3 regions of the Streptomyces sp. NPDC096193 genome follow, and region 3 is predicted to be linked to each of the others. Evidence: riboswitches for the same ligand, from Rfam matches in the RefSeq annotation. Region 3 holds a riboswitch; each other region holds the start of a gene.
What was found. Region 3 has a riboswitch for cobalamin ahead of ABTX78_RS22880 (cobalamin biosynthesis protein). Riboswitches for the same ligand answer to the same signal wherever they lie in the genome.
Positions count from the first base shown of each region.

Region 1: it holds a riboswitch for cobalamin, as region 3 does, so the genes downstream of both, ABTX78_RS34865 (ABC transporter substrate-binding protein) here and ABTX78_RS22880 (cobalamin biosynthesis protein) in region 3, are expected to answer to the same signal.
Region 2: it holds a riboswitch for cobalamin, as region 3 does, so the genes downstream of both, metE (5-methyltetrahydropteroyltriglutamate--homocysteine S-methyltransferase) here and ABTX78_RS22880 (cobalamin biosynthesis protein) in region 3, are expected to answer to the same signal.

Region 1 is NZ_JBEOSJ010000045.1:14,038-19,700, reverse strand. Features, by position in the region: gene ABTX78_RS34875 (ABC transporter ATP-binding protein) at 1-600, opposite strand, end outside; gene ABTX78_RS34870 (FecCD family ABC transporter permease) at 597-1,637, opposite strand; gene ABTX78_RS34865 (ABC transporter substrate-binding protein) at 1,688-2,923, opposite strand; cobalamin riboswitch at 3,150-3,355, opposite strand; partial or broken gene ABTX78_RS34860 (ABC transporter ATP-binding protein) at 3,367-3,978, opposite strand; partial or broken gene ABTX78_RS34855 (ferric reductase-like transmembrane domain-containing protein) at 4,067-4,753, shown strand; gene ABTX78_RS34850 (ABC transporter ATP-binding protein) at 5,154-5,663, shown strand, end outside.
Region 2 is NZ_JBEOSJ010000001.1:153,064-158,726, reverse strand. Features, by position in the region: gene ABTX78_RS00755 (hypothetical protein) at 76-351, shown strand; gene metE (5-methyltetrahydropteroyltriglutamate--homocysteine S-methyltransferase) at 410-2,728, opposite strand; cobalamin riboswitch at 2,882-3,107, opposite strand; partial or broken gene ABTX78_RS00745 (AfsR/SARP family transcriptional regulator) at 3,463-3,830, opposite strand; gene ABTX78_RS00740 (serine hydrolase) at 3,928-4,605, opposite strand; gene ABTX78_RS00735 (hypothetical protein) at 5,426-5,663, opposite strand, start outside.
Region 3 is NZ_JBEOSJ010000016.1:58,232-63,894, forward strand. Features, by position in the region: gene ABTX78_RS22855 (hypothetical protein) at 1-271, opposite strand, end outside; gene ABTX78_RS22860 (alpha/beta hydrolase) at 328-1,455, opposite strand; gene ABTX78_RS22865 (class II aldolase/adducin family protein) at 1,511-2,173, opposite strand; gene ABTX78_RS22870 (inorganic phosphate transporter) at 2,397-3,641, shown strand; gene ABTX78_RS22875 (hypothetical protein) at 3,655-3,876, shown strand; cobalamin riboswitch at 3,996-4,134, shown strand; gene ABTX78_RS22880 (cobalamin biosynthesis protein) at 4,254-5,219, shown strand; gene ABTX78_RS22885 (cobyric acid synthase) at 5,216-5,663, shown strand, end outside.

The sequences.
Region 1 (5,663 bases), on a different contig from region 3:
GACGTCGAGGAAGGCGGTCGGCTCGTCGAGGAGGACGACCTCGGGTTCCTGGGCGAGGGCGCGGGCGGTCAGGACGCGTTGGCGTTCTCCGTCGGAGAGCTCGGCGGCCGGCCGGTTCGCCAGATGCCCCGCGCCCACTGCCCGCAGGGACCACTCGACGACAGCGTGATCGACCACGGTGAGGCGGCCGGTGAACCCGGTGTGCGGGTGGCGGCCGAGCCCGGCCAGTTCCCGTACGGACAGCAGCCCGGGGTCCACCCGGTCGGTCAGGACGACCGCCAGTTGCCGAGCGAGCGAGGTCGGCGATGCCTGCACCAGGTCGATTCCGCCGATCCGGATCCGGCCGTCGAGCGGCGGGAGCAGTCCGCACAGAGTCCTCAGGAGCGTGGACTTGCCCGCGCCGTTGGGGCCGAGCAGGACGGTCAGTTCGCCGGCCCGTGCTTCGAGGTCGAGCCCCGCGAGCACGGCCTGCTCAGCTCCACGCCCGCGTCGCGACGCGCGGGTGCGGTAGCCGACGGCGAGCCCTTGTGCGACCAGGCCGCCGGAGCGGACCGGCCCGCCGGTCGTGTCCGTGGCGGGCTCGGTCATGGTGTCGGTCACGAGGCCACTCCTTGTACGCCGCGACGGCTGCGGATCAGGAACGCGATGACGACGGGGGCGCCGAACAGCGAGGTGATGGCGTTCAGCGGCAGCACGGAGTCGGTGCCGGGCGGCTGGCTCAGCAGCGCGCACGCCAGCGCCAGGAACGCCCCGGCGAGCATGGAAGCCGGGACGAGCGCCCGGTGGTCCGAGGTCCCCAGCGCCACCCGCGTCAGATGGGGGACCGCCAGGCCGAGGAAGGCGATGGGCCCGCAGAACGCGGTGGCCGCGCCCGCGAGGAGAGCCGTGCCGAACAGTGCCAGGTCGCGGCTGCGCCGTACGTTCAGGCCCATGGTGCGGGCGTAGTCCTCCCCGAGCAGCAGGGCGTTGAGGCGTTTGGCGGTCAGCAGGGCGGTCAGCAGTCCGGCGCCGATGACGGGCAGCATGACCTGGAGGTCGGGCCAGGTGGTGGCGCCGAAGCTGCCCATGCCCCACATGACGAACTGCTGGGCGCGTTCGGGCCGGGCGTAGACGAGCATCACGCCGACCACGGCGGTGGCCGCCGAGCCGATCATGACGCCGATGACGAGGAGGGTGACGGCCGACCGCACCCATCGCGACAGGAGGAGGACGAGGGCGAGTACGGCGGCGGCGCCGAGCGAGGCGGCCAGCACGATGCCCACCCGTCCCAGCCCGGCCAGGTCTCCGGTGAAGCTCCCGGCCACCCCGCCCGTGCCGACGACCACGGCGGCGACACCCATGCTGGCGCCCGAACTCACGCCCAGGGAGAACGGGTCGGCCAGCGCGTTGCGGAACAGGGTCTGCATCTGTACGCCGGCCACCGCGAGCGCGGCGCCGACGGCGGCGGCGGTCAGCGCACGCGGCAGCCGGACCTGCTCGACGATCACCGTCCAGCGCGGATCCTCGGCGGCGCCGCCGAACAGGACCCGCACCACCTCCGCGACCGGCACCGGATGGGAACCGGTCGCGAGGGCGAGGACGAACAGCACGGCGGTCCCGGCCGCCAGGGCGAGGACGACGACGAGGCGCCGCCGCACGGGCCGCGGGGTGTCGACTACCGGGGCCGACGTGTTTGCCTGATGAGTCGTCACGCCGTGGGCACCGGCTGGTAGAAGGTGAAGGTGTGCCACTTCGCCTGCTCTGGGTGCATCAGCGCGAACAGGTCTGCCAGGACCAGGTCCGGGCGCAGCACGCCGCGCTCGAAGTAGTCGTTGCCGCCGCCGGGACCGAGCGCCTTCTGGTTCGTCCACACCGCTCCGCCGGAGACGGCCTTCAACTGCCCGTACCGGCTGTCGGCCTTCACGGCGTCGGCGGTGGACTTCCACTGCTGGTCGGCGATCCAGATCAGGGCCTGGCCGCCCTTGGCGTACACGGCCTCGAAGTTCAGCTGGAGGCCACCGGTGCCCACCTCGCCGGCCCACGGGAAGGTGCCGCCCGCGTCCTTGATCAGCTGGGCGGCGTAGCTTCCGCCGGCGGGCATGGACCACGTGCCCTGGTACATCGTGCCGGGCAGGACCTCGACGGGCTTGCCCGCCTTGGCCGCCTGCGCGCCCTTCTCGGCGACCTTGCGGTAGTCGCCCTCGATGGCTTCGAACACCTCGCCGGCACGCTTCTCCGCCCCGGTGAGCGCGGCCATTGCCTTGACCCACTCGGCGCGCCCGAGCGGACTGGCCTCCAGCCACTCGGCGTTGGCGACCACGGCGACGCCCGCCTGACGCAGCTTCGGGTACTGCGGGTCGTCGGTGCCCTGGGTCATGAGTACGTCCGGCTTGGCGCCGATGACCGCCTCGGCGTCGAGGGTGTGGTCCTTGGCGTACTCGGTGACCTTGCCCGCCTTCACCCGCTCGAGCACCTCGGCGGACGAGATGGCCGTGGCGCTCGCGACACCGGTCAGCACGTCCAGGGTGCCGGTCTCGGTCAGCAGCGGCAGGTGGGTCGTCGAGGCGGAGTACAGGCTCTTGACGGGTACGGTGACCTGCTGCGCGGACGCCAGATCACCCGTCAGCTTCGGCTTCGGCGCACCGCACTTGACCAGCACGTACGACTCGGGCTTGCCCTTGGGGAAGGGCTCCTTGACGGTGAGGACCTGATAGCTCTTCTCGTACCGCAGCGTGAAGTTCTCGGCGTGCTTCACCGTCGACTTGACCGGGAAGTAGTCCTTGGCCGGGTCGAAGCCCGCGATGCAGCCCTCACCCTGAGCCTGGGCCTGGGTGTTGGTGGTCGTGCCGGCGTCGCCACCGCATGCGGTGAGTGTGAGGGCGACGGCGAGGAAGGCCGCCGCGGCGGCCTGACGGCGCCCGGGCATGACGGATCGTACGGACAAGGTGACTCCTGGTGGCGTGCGTGGGCAGCGCGTACCGGCGTTCCGGCGCGCGGATGCGGCGTACGGGGAAGGAACCGCTGAGGGAGGAGACCGTCAGGACCTGGGGGAACGAACCCCTGCGTCAAGCCGGACAGGAAGGCCCGGACGGGCCAAGGGCGGCGCCAGGCCGACCCCGCACATACGCAGGCACACGAGTGCCACCGCCTCTCCTGGGGAAATCCGCCCCGTACATCGAGGTGCGACGGCGTGAGTCTCCTGACTCGGGATCACGGCTTCTCCGGCCTTCCCACCCCGCACGGGGCGGTGGCCATGGGTGGAGTCGCTCCCCCTACACAGTGGCGGTACCGTGCCGGAATCTCACCGGCTTCCTCGTTCCGCCGTCGCTTGTCGGACGGAAGCATCGCAGAAGGAGCCGTCGCCCGGCCAGACCCTCCTCTGTGCGTTCAGCCACACGAGGTGGGGGTGCGGCACTCCCTGGGGAGGAAGGTCACCTGCGGTGCGCCCGTGCGCGGATGGATGGAGACCTCGCTCGTGACGCCGCAACCTCGGCGAGCAGTTCGGGCGTGAGGATGTCGGCGGGCGGGCCCGAGGCGGTGCCCTTGGCGTCGCTCTGCACGTACAGGCGGTCGCAGTAGTACGCGGCGAGGTTGAGGTCGTGCAGGGCTACCACGACGGTCGCGGGCAGCTGACGCAGGGTGCCGAGGACGTTCAACTGGTGGCGGACGTCAAGGTGGTTGGTCGGTTCGTCCAGGACGAGGAGGGACGGCTGCTGGGCGAGGGCACGGGCGATGAGGACGCGTTGGCGTTCCGCGCCGGAGAGCCGGTCGAAGGGGCGGTGGGCCAGGCCGGTGGCATCGACCGCGTCGAGGGCCGACTCGATCAGGTCGGCGTCCTCGGGGGTGTTGCCGTCGAGCAGCTGTTTGTGTGTGTGGGGGTGCGGCCCATGGCGACGACCTCGCGTACGGAGAGGTCGAAGCCTGCGCCCGATTCCTGGACGACCGCCGCCACCGTCCTGGTGAGCCGGCGTACGGGCAGGTCCACGCGTCGGTGCCCTCGGTATCACCGGGCCACCTCGGTCACACTGGTTCCTCCGACCACACGCGCGCACCGCCCATCAATATCCCGTGCCCCGGAAGGCCCAGGATGCTGTCAGGGACGACGCCGGGGGACGACGACACCACGGCGCCGCCCGCCCGCGACAGGAGTCCGGCCAACCGCGTCGTCCTGCGTGCCGGCCTGCGGGCACCGCTGCCCGACGCGACCTCGGCGGTCGCGGTCATGCCGTTCATGGACGGCCCCGGAATGTACTGGATGTACCTGCTCAGCTAGGCGTTCGGCTGGTCGGGCCTGCTCTGGGCGTGGGGCACGGTCAGGCTCGGGCTACTGCTGTCGGGGCCGGGTCCCGCCCGGTTGCCGGTTCCCCGGCAGCTCCTGGAGCGCTGGCACCGCACCACGAGCCTGACCACGATGGCCCTGATGTTCGCGCAGGCGTTGATGTTCGAGGCGGAACTCGTGCGCTATGAGGCCGGGCTGGCGTGGGTCGAATGGCTGCGGGCGGGCTTCGCCGACGCGTTCGTGCCCGGCCGGTACGACTCCGGCACCGGCCGCATCGCCATCCCCCTCGGCCAGGGCGCCCTCTGTCTGGCCGTTCCGCTCGGCCTGCTGTTCTACTTCCGTCACCGCATCGGTGCGAACGCCTGGCGCTGGCTGCATTGCTCCGTCATCGTCGTGTACGTGCTGAGCGTGTGGCACACCCTGCTGTACGGCACCAATGTCTGGTACGGCGAGTGGCCTCGCACCGTGATGTGGCTGCTGCAACTTCCGATCGCTTGTGGGCAGCAGCGGTTCCGTCGGGAAGGGCGGGGGAGTGGTCCACCCGCTGGCGAAGCCGACCACGTCCCGGCCGACGAAGGCCGGCGCTGCGGCGAAGCCGGGGCGCCGCGCGTCACGGGCGAGGCGCTCGGCGAACTCAGCCGACCTCTCCTGGCCCTCGTTCCATGGTGGTGCGCAGAAGGCGTCTACGTAGACCGAGCGCAGCGCGTCGGTGTGGCGGAGTACATCGGCGCGGCCGTTGACAGGCCAGATGGAATGACAACCATTTCGTTTAATGTCCTCAAAGCCTTGACGGCGCCACACCGGTGGACTACTTATTGCGAAGAGGTTGCAATAAGCCTCCGTCCGGGACCGAGCGTCCCATAGTGCCGGCCCATTCGGGCGGAGAGGATCTTTCGTGCGATCGGCGGTTGGCCTTTTCCTGTCCTTCTCGCGGCGCGCCCGGGTCGAAGTCGCCGGGCTGGTCGTCCTGCTTCTGCTCGTCACCGCCACCTACATCGGGCAGGGGCTGCTGATCGCGAGGTTGCTGGCGAACGTGCTCGGCGGCGCCTCAGTGGGCGAGCTGGCGGGTCCGGTGGTCGGGATCGTGGCGCTGCAGCTCGCCCGGATCGCCGTGATCGTGCTCCGTGACAGCTGGGCGCCCCGCGTTTCTGGCCGGGTGAAGGAAGCGGTGCGGCAGCGGCTCACGGCGAAGTTGATCGAGATCGGGCCGGGTCAGGCTCAGCAACTGCGGGCCGGAGACCTGCAGTCCACCGTTGTCGACTCGGTGGAGCTGCTCGATCCCCTGGTCGGCCGTTTCGTGCCGTCGGTGTACGCATCCATGCTCGGAGCCGGCGCGGCATCGGCATGCATCATGGTGATCGATCCGCTGGTCGGTGTCATCGTGCTGGTGTGCGCCCTGCTGGCG
Region 2 (5,663 bases), on a different contig from region 3:
GGTGCCGGGCCGATACCCTCCGTGACCACGAGGGGCCCGGCACAACAACCGGGGGAAACGAGTCCGGGGGGACCTGTGACCGACATCAAGACCACGCGCCGAGCCACCGAAAGCACCTGGGCGCTGCCTCTGCTGGCGCTGGCACCACTGGCGCTGCTCAGGCTGCTGACCGAGCCGTCCACGGCGTGGCTCGCCCTGTCCTGGGCCCTGTGCGTGGCCTCCGCGCTGCTCCTGGCCGCCGGATGGGTCGCGTTGCGGAAGAACGGGATCCGGGGAAACACCGCCTGGGGAACCTGCGTTCTGGTCCACCTCATATGGGCCTGGCAGTTCGTCGCGCTCATCGCGGAGTGAGGGCCGGGACCGGCAGGGTGGCGAGGAGCGCATGTGCCCCTCCCCACCCTGCCCCGCCTCAGGACGCGGGCAGTTCCGACCTCACCACACGTGCCGCGGCGACGAGGTTCTCGAGGGACGCACGGGTCTCCGGCCAGTCTCGCGTCTTCAGGCCGCAGTCGGGGTTGACCCACAGGCGATCGGCCGGGATGGCTTCCAGGCCCTCGCGGAGCAGTTCCGCCGCCTCGACGACACCAGGGATGCGCGGTGAGTGGATGTCGTACACACCAGGGCCGGCTTCCCGCGGGTAGCCGTGCCCGGCCAGTTCACGCGCCACCTGCATGTGCGAGCGGGCGGCTTCCAGGCTGATCACATCGGCGTCGAGGTCGTCGATGGCCTGCACGATGTCACCGAACTCGGCGTAGCACATATGCGTGTGGATCTGGGTGTCCGGCCGCACGCCGCTGGTGGCCAGACGGAAGGACTCCGTGGCCCAGGCCAGGTAGTCCGCGTGGCCGGCCGAGCGCAGCGGAAGGGTCTCCCGCAGGGCCGGCTCGTCGACCTGGATCACCGAACTCCCGGCGGCCTCCAAGTCGTTCACCTCGTCGCGCAGGGCGAGAGCGACCTGGCGCGCGGTGTCCCCGAGCGGCTGGTCGTCGCGGACGAAGGACCAGGCGAGCATGGTGACGGGTCCCGTGAGCATGCCCTTGACCGGCCGGCTGGTCAGGGACTGGGCGTACGAGGTCCACTGAACCGTCATCGGCTCGGGGCGCGAGATGTCACCCGCGAGGATCGGCGGCCGGACGTATCGCGTGCCGTAGGACTGGACCCAGCCGTGCCGGGTGGCCAGGTAGCCGGTGAGCTGCTCGGCGAAGTACTGCACCATGTCGTTGCGTTCGGGCTCGCCGTGGACCAGGACGTCGATGCCGGTCTTCTCCTGGAAGGCGATCACCTCCTGGATCTCGGCCTTGATCCGCTCCTCGTAGGCAGCCGTGTCGATCCGTCCGCGCCGCAGGTCGGCGCGCGCGGTGCGCAGTTCGGTGGTCTGCGGGAACGAGCCGATCGTGGTAGTGGGCAGCAGGGGCAGGCCGAGGTGGGCACGCTGGGTCGCGGCACGTTCGGCGTACGGCTGCGAGCGGCGACCGTCGGCGTCCGTCACCCCGGCCACCCGGGCACGCACCGCCGGGTCGCGGGTGAGGGCGGAGCCGGCGCGGGAGGTCAGGTCGGCGCGGTTGGCGGCGAGTTCGGCCGCGATGGTGTCGGCCCCCTGACCCAGGCCCCTCGCGAGGGTGACGATCTCGGAGGTCTTCTGCCGGGCGAAGGCGAGCCACCGGTGGATCTGCGGGTCGATGTCGCGCTCCGCGGCACTGTCCAGCGGGACGTGCAGCAGCGAGCAGGAGGAGGCCACGTCGACCCGGTCGGCGAGGCCGAGCAGCGTGCCGAGGATGGACAGCGACTTCTCGAAGTCGTTGATCCAGATGTTGCGACCGTTGACGACGCCCGCGACCAGGCGCTTGCCGGGCAGCCCGCCGACTGCGGCCAGGGCGCCGAGGTCCGCCCCTGCGGCATCGGTGAAGTCGAGTGCCAGGCCGTCCACGGGAGCCTTGGCGAGCACCGGCAGTGCCTCGCCGAGCCGGTCGAAGTACGAGGCCACCAGCAGCTTGGGCCGGTTGGTGAGGGTGCCGAGGTCGCGGTAGGCGCGTTCAGCGGCGTTCAGTTCGGCGGGCGTACGGTCCTGGACCAGCGCGGGCTCGTCCAGCTGCACCCAGTCGGCCCCGGCCGCGCGCAGGTCGGCGAGTACCTCCGCGTACACCGGCAGCAGCCGGTCGAGCAGGGTCAGGGGATCAAAACCGGGCGCCACGCCGGGGGCGGGCTTGGCCAGCAGAAGATAGGTGATCGGGCCGACCAGCACCGGCCGGGCCGTGTGACCGAGGGCCAGTGCCTCCTTCAGTTCGGTGACCTGCTTGGTGGAGTCGGCGGTGAAGACGGTGCCGGGCCCCAGTTCGGGGACGAGATAGTGGTAGTTGGTGTCGAACCACTTGGTCATCTCGAGCGGGGCGATGTCCTGGGTGCCGCGCGCCATGGCGAAGTACCCGGCCAGGGCGTCCGCCTCGACGGCTGCGCGGTGGCGCGAGGGCAGGGCGCCGACCATCACGCTGGTGTCGAGCACGTGGTCGTAGTACGAGAAATCACCGGTCGGGACCTCGTGGATCCCGGCCTCGGCCAGGTGCTGCCAGTTCGAACGACGCAGGTCCCGGGCGGTCTCTTCCAGGGCCGCTGCGGAGACCCGGCCCTTCCAGTAGCCCTCGATGGCTTTCTTCAGTTCACGGTTCGGCCCCTGACGGGGGTATCCGTGAACGGTGGACCGTGCTGCCGCGGCTGCGGGCTTCGCTGTCACTGAACTCTCCTTCGCGAGTTTCCTGTCACCCGGCGAGGGTGAAGGCGAAGGGAGCACAGACCGGACGGAGGAGGTGGTGCGTCGCTGACGCACGTGCCCGCCGGTATGCACGCCGACCCGCCCTCGAGGTCACCGGATATCCGCGCACGATCGGTCGTGCGCGGACAGCGGGCAGGTCTTCGGACTCACGGGCACGCCTGCCGGACATCTCCCGGCGGACACCTACTGGCCGTCGCTTCCCAGGCCCGTACCGGACCCAGTGCGTATGACGGCGGTCGTTCCCGCTCACCGCTGCGGGGCAGTCCCGGATTCCCACCGGGTTCCCTCTTGCGACGCACATACCTGGCAGGCACGGCGAACCAGCTGCACTCGTCAGCCTAGAGCCCCGCGGGCCACACCGACACCACCGCTCGTCATCCGGACGGCGATCCACGGCGTGCGGGCGTACCGATGGAGCCGCCGGGGGCGCTCAGGCCGAGGGCACCGGAGTACCAAGACGCTCGGGTAGCTGAGGGAGCAGGTGAACGGGTCGACGAAAGAGTTCACGCAGTCCGCCGGCTTCCAGTCGGTGCGCGGGTGCAACGGCCCGGACGGAGGGGCTGAACAGCACGCTGGGCAGGATCGCGGCGGCGGGGCACCAGGAGCAGGGCACGTTCAACGACCTTGCCGACGGCCCGCTCGACCGGTCCGGGAGCACGTAGCTCCACCGAGCGGGTCACCACCAGGCCGTCGCTCCCGGCCCTCGCCCGGTCCGCACCGGCGGCGGCATGCAAGAGCAGGGCGGAACTGTCGACCTGATCCTCGGCCAGGGCGAGCCGATATCCGGTCGGTGTGCTCGCCAGGACGCGGCGCCCAGCTGCGCCCGCGCCCTGGACACGAGGACCTGCACCGCCTTTCCCGGCCGCTCCGGCAACTCGGCCGGCCACAGCCCCGCCACGAGCCGCTCGGTGTTGCAGCCCGTACGGAGGTCGCCGGCGAGCAGTGCGAGCAGGCCGCGCAGCCGGGGCGCTGTGACCTCCTGCCCGCGATAGGCGACACGTGGCAGCAGGGTCAGGTCGGTGGTGACCGGTGCAGACTGGCCAACGCCCCCGGCCGACCGGATCCAGCCCGTCCGAAGTGACGGCGGGCCACCAGCGCCCGGTTGGGCCCCTGTTGGGGCCGAGGTGCGGCCGTCGCGGCGTCATGGAACCACCTGGGACCTACCGTCCCCGTACCGTCGCGATCGCCTCCTTCGCCGTCTTCTCGACCAGCGCGATCCCGGACTCCATCGACGCATGGCCGTCGGAGAGCACGGCGATCAGATATCTGCGTCCGTCGATGGTCACGCGTCCCACGCTGTTGATGTCCCACAAGCCGGTCTTGGTGCGCTGGAGCCAGCCGTTCTTCAGAGCCCAGCCGGAGCCTGCCGCGGCCGACACGCCCCAGTCCTGTTCCGCCTCTGTCCGGTTCATCAGCCTCTGGATGTACGCACGAGAGGGCTGGCTCAGCTCCGGGGGCGTACCGGAGGAAGGCGTCGCCGAGTCCACCGAGAACGCCGCCCGCAACAGGATGAGCTGGTCCTCCGCCGTGGTCTGGGTGAGACCCCAGTGCATTCCCTTGCCACCCTTGGTCGACGTCAGGCCCAGGCGCTTGTTCGCGGCGTCCAGGCCCTCGGCGCGGCCGATCTTGCGCCACAGAGCATCTGCCGAGTCGTTGTCACTGCGCTCGATCATCGCGGTCGCGTACGTGTGCTCCCGTATGGTCAGTTTCCGGTCCTCGTCCTGAACCTTCAGCAGCAGCGCCGCGAGAATGTTGACCTTGACGATGCTCGCGGTGTCGTACGTGGAGCCGTCGCCGTACACCTCGACGCCCCAGTCGTCGGCGTCCAGCGCTGCCACGCCGACGGACATCCGCGCTTTCGGGACGGGCAACACGGACGCGGGTTTCGGGGCCCCCGGGACGGGGGCGGCGGGTGGGTCTGCGGGCGAGGGGCCGGCCGTGCAGGCGGTCCCCAGAAGGACTGTGCCGGCGAGCAACACCCAACGCCGCCTGAACCTCTGATAATGCGTTTTCATGCTTAATGCGTCGCACCATTGCGGGGCGTCGGCCCGGGTGGGCACTCTTATGGGCGCGAGAAAGCACCCGTTGGGCGCAGCGACTCGCCGACAGGCGCTCTCCGGTTCCCCGGGCGACCTGGTGTATCGGGGCCCTCGCCCTCCTGCCCGGCGGTGCGACGCGCCGGGAGCCGGCGGGGTAGACGCTTGCGTAACGCCTCAAGTCATCAGCGCCCGTCGAGAGGGCCCGTGCCCCGGATCCGGAGCCCGGCAGGCCGACACGCGGTCGGCGGCCGGACTGACGCCGGAACCCGTCTGAGGCTGTGACAGATAGCCGGCTACCGGGCTGCGGTCCGGCAGCCGGCTCGTCCCCGGGCTGCCGACCGATGTACGCGCCGTGTCAGCGACGGATGTCTTCCACCTCCGCGAAGCCCTCGCCCGGGCCCGCCGAACCTGTGTCAGCCACTCGACGGACCTTCAGGTGAGGGTGAGTTGCCGACCGTTCCCCGAGGCGGTGGCGGTCTCCCGGCCGACGCCCGCGGACAGGCGCCTGACCGCCGCCGGGGGCAAGGGTGCCGTGGGCCGGGATCGGGACGACTGTCCGCGCGCGCCGCCGGCTGAGCCGGACCGGCCGCCACCGGTCCGCCGACGGGTCCGTCACGGGTCAGGCGGCGGCCTTGCGGCGCTGGAGCAGCCGAGGGTGCAGGGCGAGCAGGATCGCGGCGACGGCGGCCCACAGGGTGAGTGTGATCAGAGGCCCTGATATGTGGGCGCCGTTGAAGTAGCTCAGGTCGTTGACGGCACGGACGGCGGCCCCGGGCGGCAGAAGCGCGGAGACGATCCGGGCGGGGGCGGGGAGCAGGTCGGCGCCGATGACGGCACCACTGGTCGCATTGCCGACG
Region 3 (5,663 bases):
CGGCGGCCCGTTCCTGCGCCCGGTCGGCGAGCGGAGCGGTGCTGGGGTCCCTTTCGACGGCCGCCCAGCGGGCGATGCGGACGGCGTCCGCGAGCACCGCCCGTGCCTGACGGGCGAGCTCCGCGGGCGGGGGTGTGCCCTCGGGGGGCCTGGGTGCCGGCCGGGTGCGCCGGGTCGTCACGGCCCGTCGTGCGGCGGCCAATGACCGCGGGCGGACAAGACGGAGTCTGGAGTTGCGCGCCAATTGCTCATCAGGCTTTCGGGACGTCACAGGGAGCAGTGTTCCCGCTGTCGGCCCGAAAGCCCAAACGGAACCTGGTGGGCCGCCTACAGGAGGGGCGTGAGGAAGCGGCGCAGCGCCTCTTCGTAGGGGGCCGGGCCGGCGTTCCACATGGCCGCGTGAGGGGCCTCGCGGACCGTCTGGAGGCTGACGAGATCGGGGCGGGCGTCCGCGAGGTCGCGCGAGCGCCGCCAGGGCGCGAGGGTGTCGTCGGGGCCGTGGAAGATCAGGGTGGGCACCGTCAGGGCCTGGGGCTCGGCGACCGCCCGCAGCCGGTCGCCGTACAGCCCCGTCCTGCCCTGTGCGGCCCGGACGGCCAGGGGCAGCAGGACGGCGGGGGTGTGGCGCGCGGAGGCCAGACCGCGCAGGGTGGCTTCCCAGTCGAGGACCGGGGAGTCGAGGACGAGGCCGCTGATCCGGTCGCGCAGACCGGAGTTTGCGGCGGCGTACAGGGCCATCGAGGCGCCGGTGGACCAGCCGTGGACGACGATCTGTTCGGCGCCGTGGCGTACGGCGTAGCGGATGGCGGCGTCGAGGTCGCGCCATTCCGAGTCGCCGAGGTGGTTGAGGCCGTCGGGGGGCCTGGGCGCGTCGGGGTCGCCGCGGTAGCCGATCCCGAGCACCGGGCAGCGCTGGCTCCGGAGGAACGGCAGCAGGTTCAGGGGGTGTTCGCGGGTGGTGCCGAGACCGTGCACGGCGATCACCCAGGTGCCGCGGATGCCCGGCACGAACCAGGCCGGCAGCGGGCCGAGTTCGCCGGGGACGCTGACCTCGGAGCAGTCGATGTCGAGCGCCTCCCGCGGGTCGCCGCGGTACAGCTGTGGCGTCATCCGGACCCGCGTGCCCGGACCGAGGGTGCCGAGGACGACCCGCTCCAGACGGCGCACGAGCGTGTCGGCCGCGTGCGGCACGTCGTCGAGCACCTGGCCGACGATGGCGTGGATGCCGGGGCCGACGAGGCCGTATCTGCCGGGGCGGCGGGACGCCAGGCTGCGCGTGAGCGTGACCTGGCCGGCGGCCACGGCGTGCACGGTGAGCTTCGGCTCTCCGGGCAGCGGGCGGCCGGGCGGCGCCTTGAGCGCGGCGTCGCTGGCGTAGCGGCCGGCCGCGAACGCGGCCGCGCCGGCACCTATCAGAGTGGTGACGGCCGCTGCCGTCGCTGTAGCCGGGCGCACTGCTCCAGTGTCGGTACCGGCGGGCCGCCCTGCCAGTGGACGGACGCCACCGGTGTCAGCGGCCCTGGCCGTAGCCCCGCAGCCGCTCCTCGACCTCGGCCAGCTGGGCGCCGGAGAGCAGGGTGGGCGTGCGGCCGGGCACCGAGGAGGCGGTCAGCCAGAGCCGGCACATCCACTCCAGCTGGGCGGTGCGGTCGTACGCCTGATCGAGCGTGTCACCGTGGGCGACGGTGCCGTGGTTCTGGAGCAGACAGGCGGTGCGGTTTTCCAGGGCCGCCCGCATGCCGGCCGCCAGCTCGTCCGAGCCGTAGAGGGCGTAGGGGGCGACGCGTACGGGTCCCCCTAGCGCCGCCGTCATGTAGTGGATCGGCGGCAGCGTGGGGACGAGGGTGGAGACGGCCGTGGCGTGCACGGCGTGGGTGTGCACCACGGCCCTCGCCGAGGTGCCGCGGTAGACCTCCAGGTGCAGCGGCAGCTCACTGGTGGGCTTGAGGTCGCCGAGGACCTGACGGCCGTCGAGGTCGACGCCGACGGCGTCCTCGGGGGTGAGCCGGTCGTAGGGCACTCCGCTCGGGGTGACCAGGACGAGATCGCCGGCCCGTACCGAGACGTTGCCCGATGTACCCACGACCAGGCCTTCCGCCGCCGTCCTGCGGGCCGTGGCCACGAGGTCGCGCCATGCCCGGTCGATGGTCTCCTGCCGCTCCGCATCGGTCATGCGGCGATCCTGCCAGGCCGCCACGGAGGGCCGGGGAGGGGCGGTGACACAGATCACGGAATGGACGTTCGACGCCGTGGAGAGGCCTGATCGCGCCACCGAGTGAAAGCGGAGCAGCGGACCCGCACTTGGAGACACCGCAAAGCCTGCCCCAGTTCATCTTCCGTTCATCCAGGTTTCCTAGGTTCCACTGGCCACTGACGTCCATAGATTGCCTGGGTAAATGGAACACATCACGCTGCTGCTCGCGATCGTGATCGTGACGGCTCTCGTGTTCGATTTCACGAACGGTTTCCACGACACCGCCAACTCGATGGCGACGACCATTTCGACGGGAGCCCTGAAACCCAAGACCGCGGTGGCCATGTCCGCCGTGCTCAACCTCGTCGGCGCGTTCCTGTCCGTGGAGGTCGCCAAGACGATCTCCAGCGGCATCGTCACCGAGTCAGGCATCACCCCGGAAGTCATCTTCGCGGCGCTGGTCGGCGCCATCCTCTGGAATCTGCTCACCTGGCTGATCGGCCTGCCCTCCAGCTCCTCGCACGCCCTCATGGGCGGACTGGTCGGCGCCACGATCGCCTCGGTCGGCGTCAGCGGCGTCAACGGCGGCACCGTCGTCACCAAGGTGCTGATCCCCGCGATCGCGGCCCCCCTGGTCGCGGGCATCGCCGCCTACCTCGCCTCCCGGCTGACCTACCGGATCGGCCGGAACACCGACGAGAAGACCACCGCCAAGGGCTACCGCGCCGGTCAGATCGCCTCGGCGGGCCTCGTCTCGCTGGCCCACGGCACCAACGACGCCCAGAAGACGATGGGCATCATCACGCTGGCCCTGGTCGCCGGCGGCGTCCTCTCCCCCGGGTCCAACCCCCCGATGTGGGTCATCCTCTCCGCCGGTCTCGCGATCGCGCTCGGCACCTATCTGGGCGGCTGGCGCATCATCCGCACCATGGGCAAGGGCCTGACCGACCTCCAGCCGCAGCAGGGCTTCGCCGCCCAGACCAGCGCGGCGAGCGTCATCCTCGCCTCCTCCAATCTCGGCTTCTCGCTGTCGACCACGCACTCCTGCTCCGGCGCGGTGATGGGCGCGGGCCTCGGCCGCAAGGGCGGCGTGGTCCGCTGGTCCACCGCCACCCGGATGTTCGTCGCCTGGGGTCTGACCCTGCCGGCGGCCGCGCTGGTGGCGGCGGGCTCGGAGTTCGTCACCCGCCAGGGCGACTGGGGCGTGGCGGCCGTCGTGGTCTTCCTGATCGGCTCCTGCGCCGCGATCTGGCTGGTCTCCCGCCGCCAGGTGGTCGACCACACCAACGTCAACGACACGAGCGCGGACGGCGAGCCCGCGGGTGTCGTGACCGCCGCCATCGCGGCCGTCACCCCGCCGCCGGCCGGCACCCCGGCCCAGGACCTCCAGACGACCATCCCGGCTCCGGCCCCCGAATCCGAGCCGGCCCGCACGGCCGCGGTGTAAGGACAGAAACAGCATGAGCATCGACTGGGCAGCTCTCGGCTCCGTCTTCGGCGTGAGCCTCGTCGCCACCGTGGCCCTGGTGGGTCTGTTCACCCTGGGCGTGGTGGGTCTGAGCAAGCAGGAATCGGCGTCCGCGCAGGGAGGATCGGCGACCCTGGCACGCACGGGCGCCTATGTGTGCTTCGCGCTCTGCGCGGCAGCGGTGACCTACGGGATCTACCTCATCGTCAGCTGACGCCACAGCGTCATCACGCGCATCCCGTGCCGGGCCGGGCACCCTTTGGGGTGACCGGCCCGGCTTTCGGGTGTGGGGCTCAGCACACTGTCCCGTCGCAGGTCAAAGGCAAGTTGACGCAGTTCGGGCGGCGTGGTGGACTGCCGGGGCCATCTACGGCGGCAGCAGAGGAAGCCGGTGCGAATCCGGCGCGGTCCCGCCACTGTCACCGGGGAGCAGTCCCCGGAAGCCAGGAACTCTCACCGCCGTTCACGTCGAACCAGGGCGCGGACACCCTGAGTGAGGACATATCGCCATGCCCGGCTGCGGTTCCGTTCCTGCTGTGAGTACGGCCCTGAGTTCACGGTCGCACCGAGGCGAGATCCCGGTCTGAACCCATGCGTGCCGACCGAGTGTTCGTGTACGGCTCCACCGCCGGCCTCGCCTGCGACCTGCTTCTCGGTGATCCCCGCCGGGGGCATCCGGTCGCGGCTTTCGGGCGGGCCGCGGAGGCCGTCGAGCGTGCGTTGTGGCGTGACCACCGCGGCCGGGGTGCGCTGCACACCCTGCTGTGCGCCGGGGGTGCGGCCGCCGCCGCGGCCCTCGTCGCACGCGGCGCACGGGGCAGTTCCGCCGCGTCCGTCGCCCTGACCGCGGCCGCCACCTGGTCGGTCGTCGGCGGGACGTCGCTCGGGCGCGAGGCCCGGGCCATCGGCGGGGCGCTCGCCGCCGGCGATGTGGAACTCGCCCGCGAACGGCTGCCGCATCTGTGCGGCCGCGATCCGCAGAGCCTGGACGAGCAGCAGATCGCGCGGGCCGTCGTCGAGTCCGTCGCCGAGAACACCTCCGACGCCGTGGTCGGCGCCCTGGTGTGGGGTGCGGTGGCGGGCGTGCCGGGCCTGGTGGGCTTCCGGGCGGTCAACACCCTGGACGCGATGGTCGGGCATCTCTCGTCCCGCTACCGGAAGTTCGGGTGGGCCTCGGCACGGCTGGACGACGTGGCCGGCTGGCCCGGTGCGCGGCTGACGGCCGGGCTCGCGGCGCTCACGGGTGCGGACGGCCGGGGGGCCGTACGTGCCTGGCGCGCCGACGCGGGCCGGCACCCCAGCCCCAACGCCGGGCCCGTGGAGGCCGCGTTCGCCGGGGCGCTCGGTGTCCGGCTCGGCGGAACGCTCTCGTACGGCGGACGGGTCGAACACCGGCCGGTCCTCAACGCCGAAGGGCGCGCCGTGGAGTTCGGCGACATCGAACGTGCCGTGCGGCTCTCCCGGCGCGTCGGCTTTCTGACGCTGGCGGTCTGCGCCGCGGGCCGCGTCACGGGTCACGCACTGCGCGCCCGGCGCGCACGAAGGAGGCGGGGATGACCGGGCGCAGAGGCGGCGGGCTGCTGGTCGCGGGCACCACGTCCGACGCGGGCAAGAGCGTCGTCACGGCCGGCATCTGCCGGTGGCTCGTACGCCAGGGCGTGAAGGTCGCCCCCTTCAAGGGGCAGAACATGTCCCTCAATTCGTTCGTGACACGTGAGGGCGCGGAGATCGGCCGAGCGCAGGCGATGCAGGCCCAGGCCGCGCGGGTGGAGCCGAGCGCCCTCATGAACCCGGTCCTGCTGAAGCCGGGCAGCGACCGCTCCAGCCAGGTCGTGCTGATGGGCAAGCCGGTCGGGGAACTCAGCGCCCGCGGCTACCACGGCGGCCGGCAGGAAGCCCTCCTCGGCACCGTCGTGGACTGCCTGGAGGAGCTGCGGGGCACGTATGAAGCCGTGATCTGCGAGGGGGCGGGCAGTCCGGCCGAGATCAATCTGCGGCGTA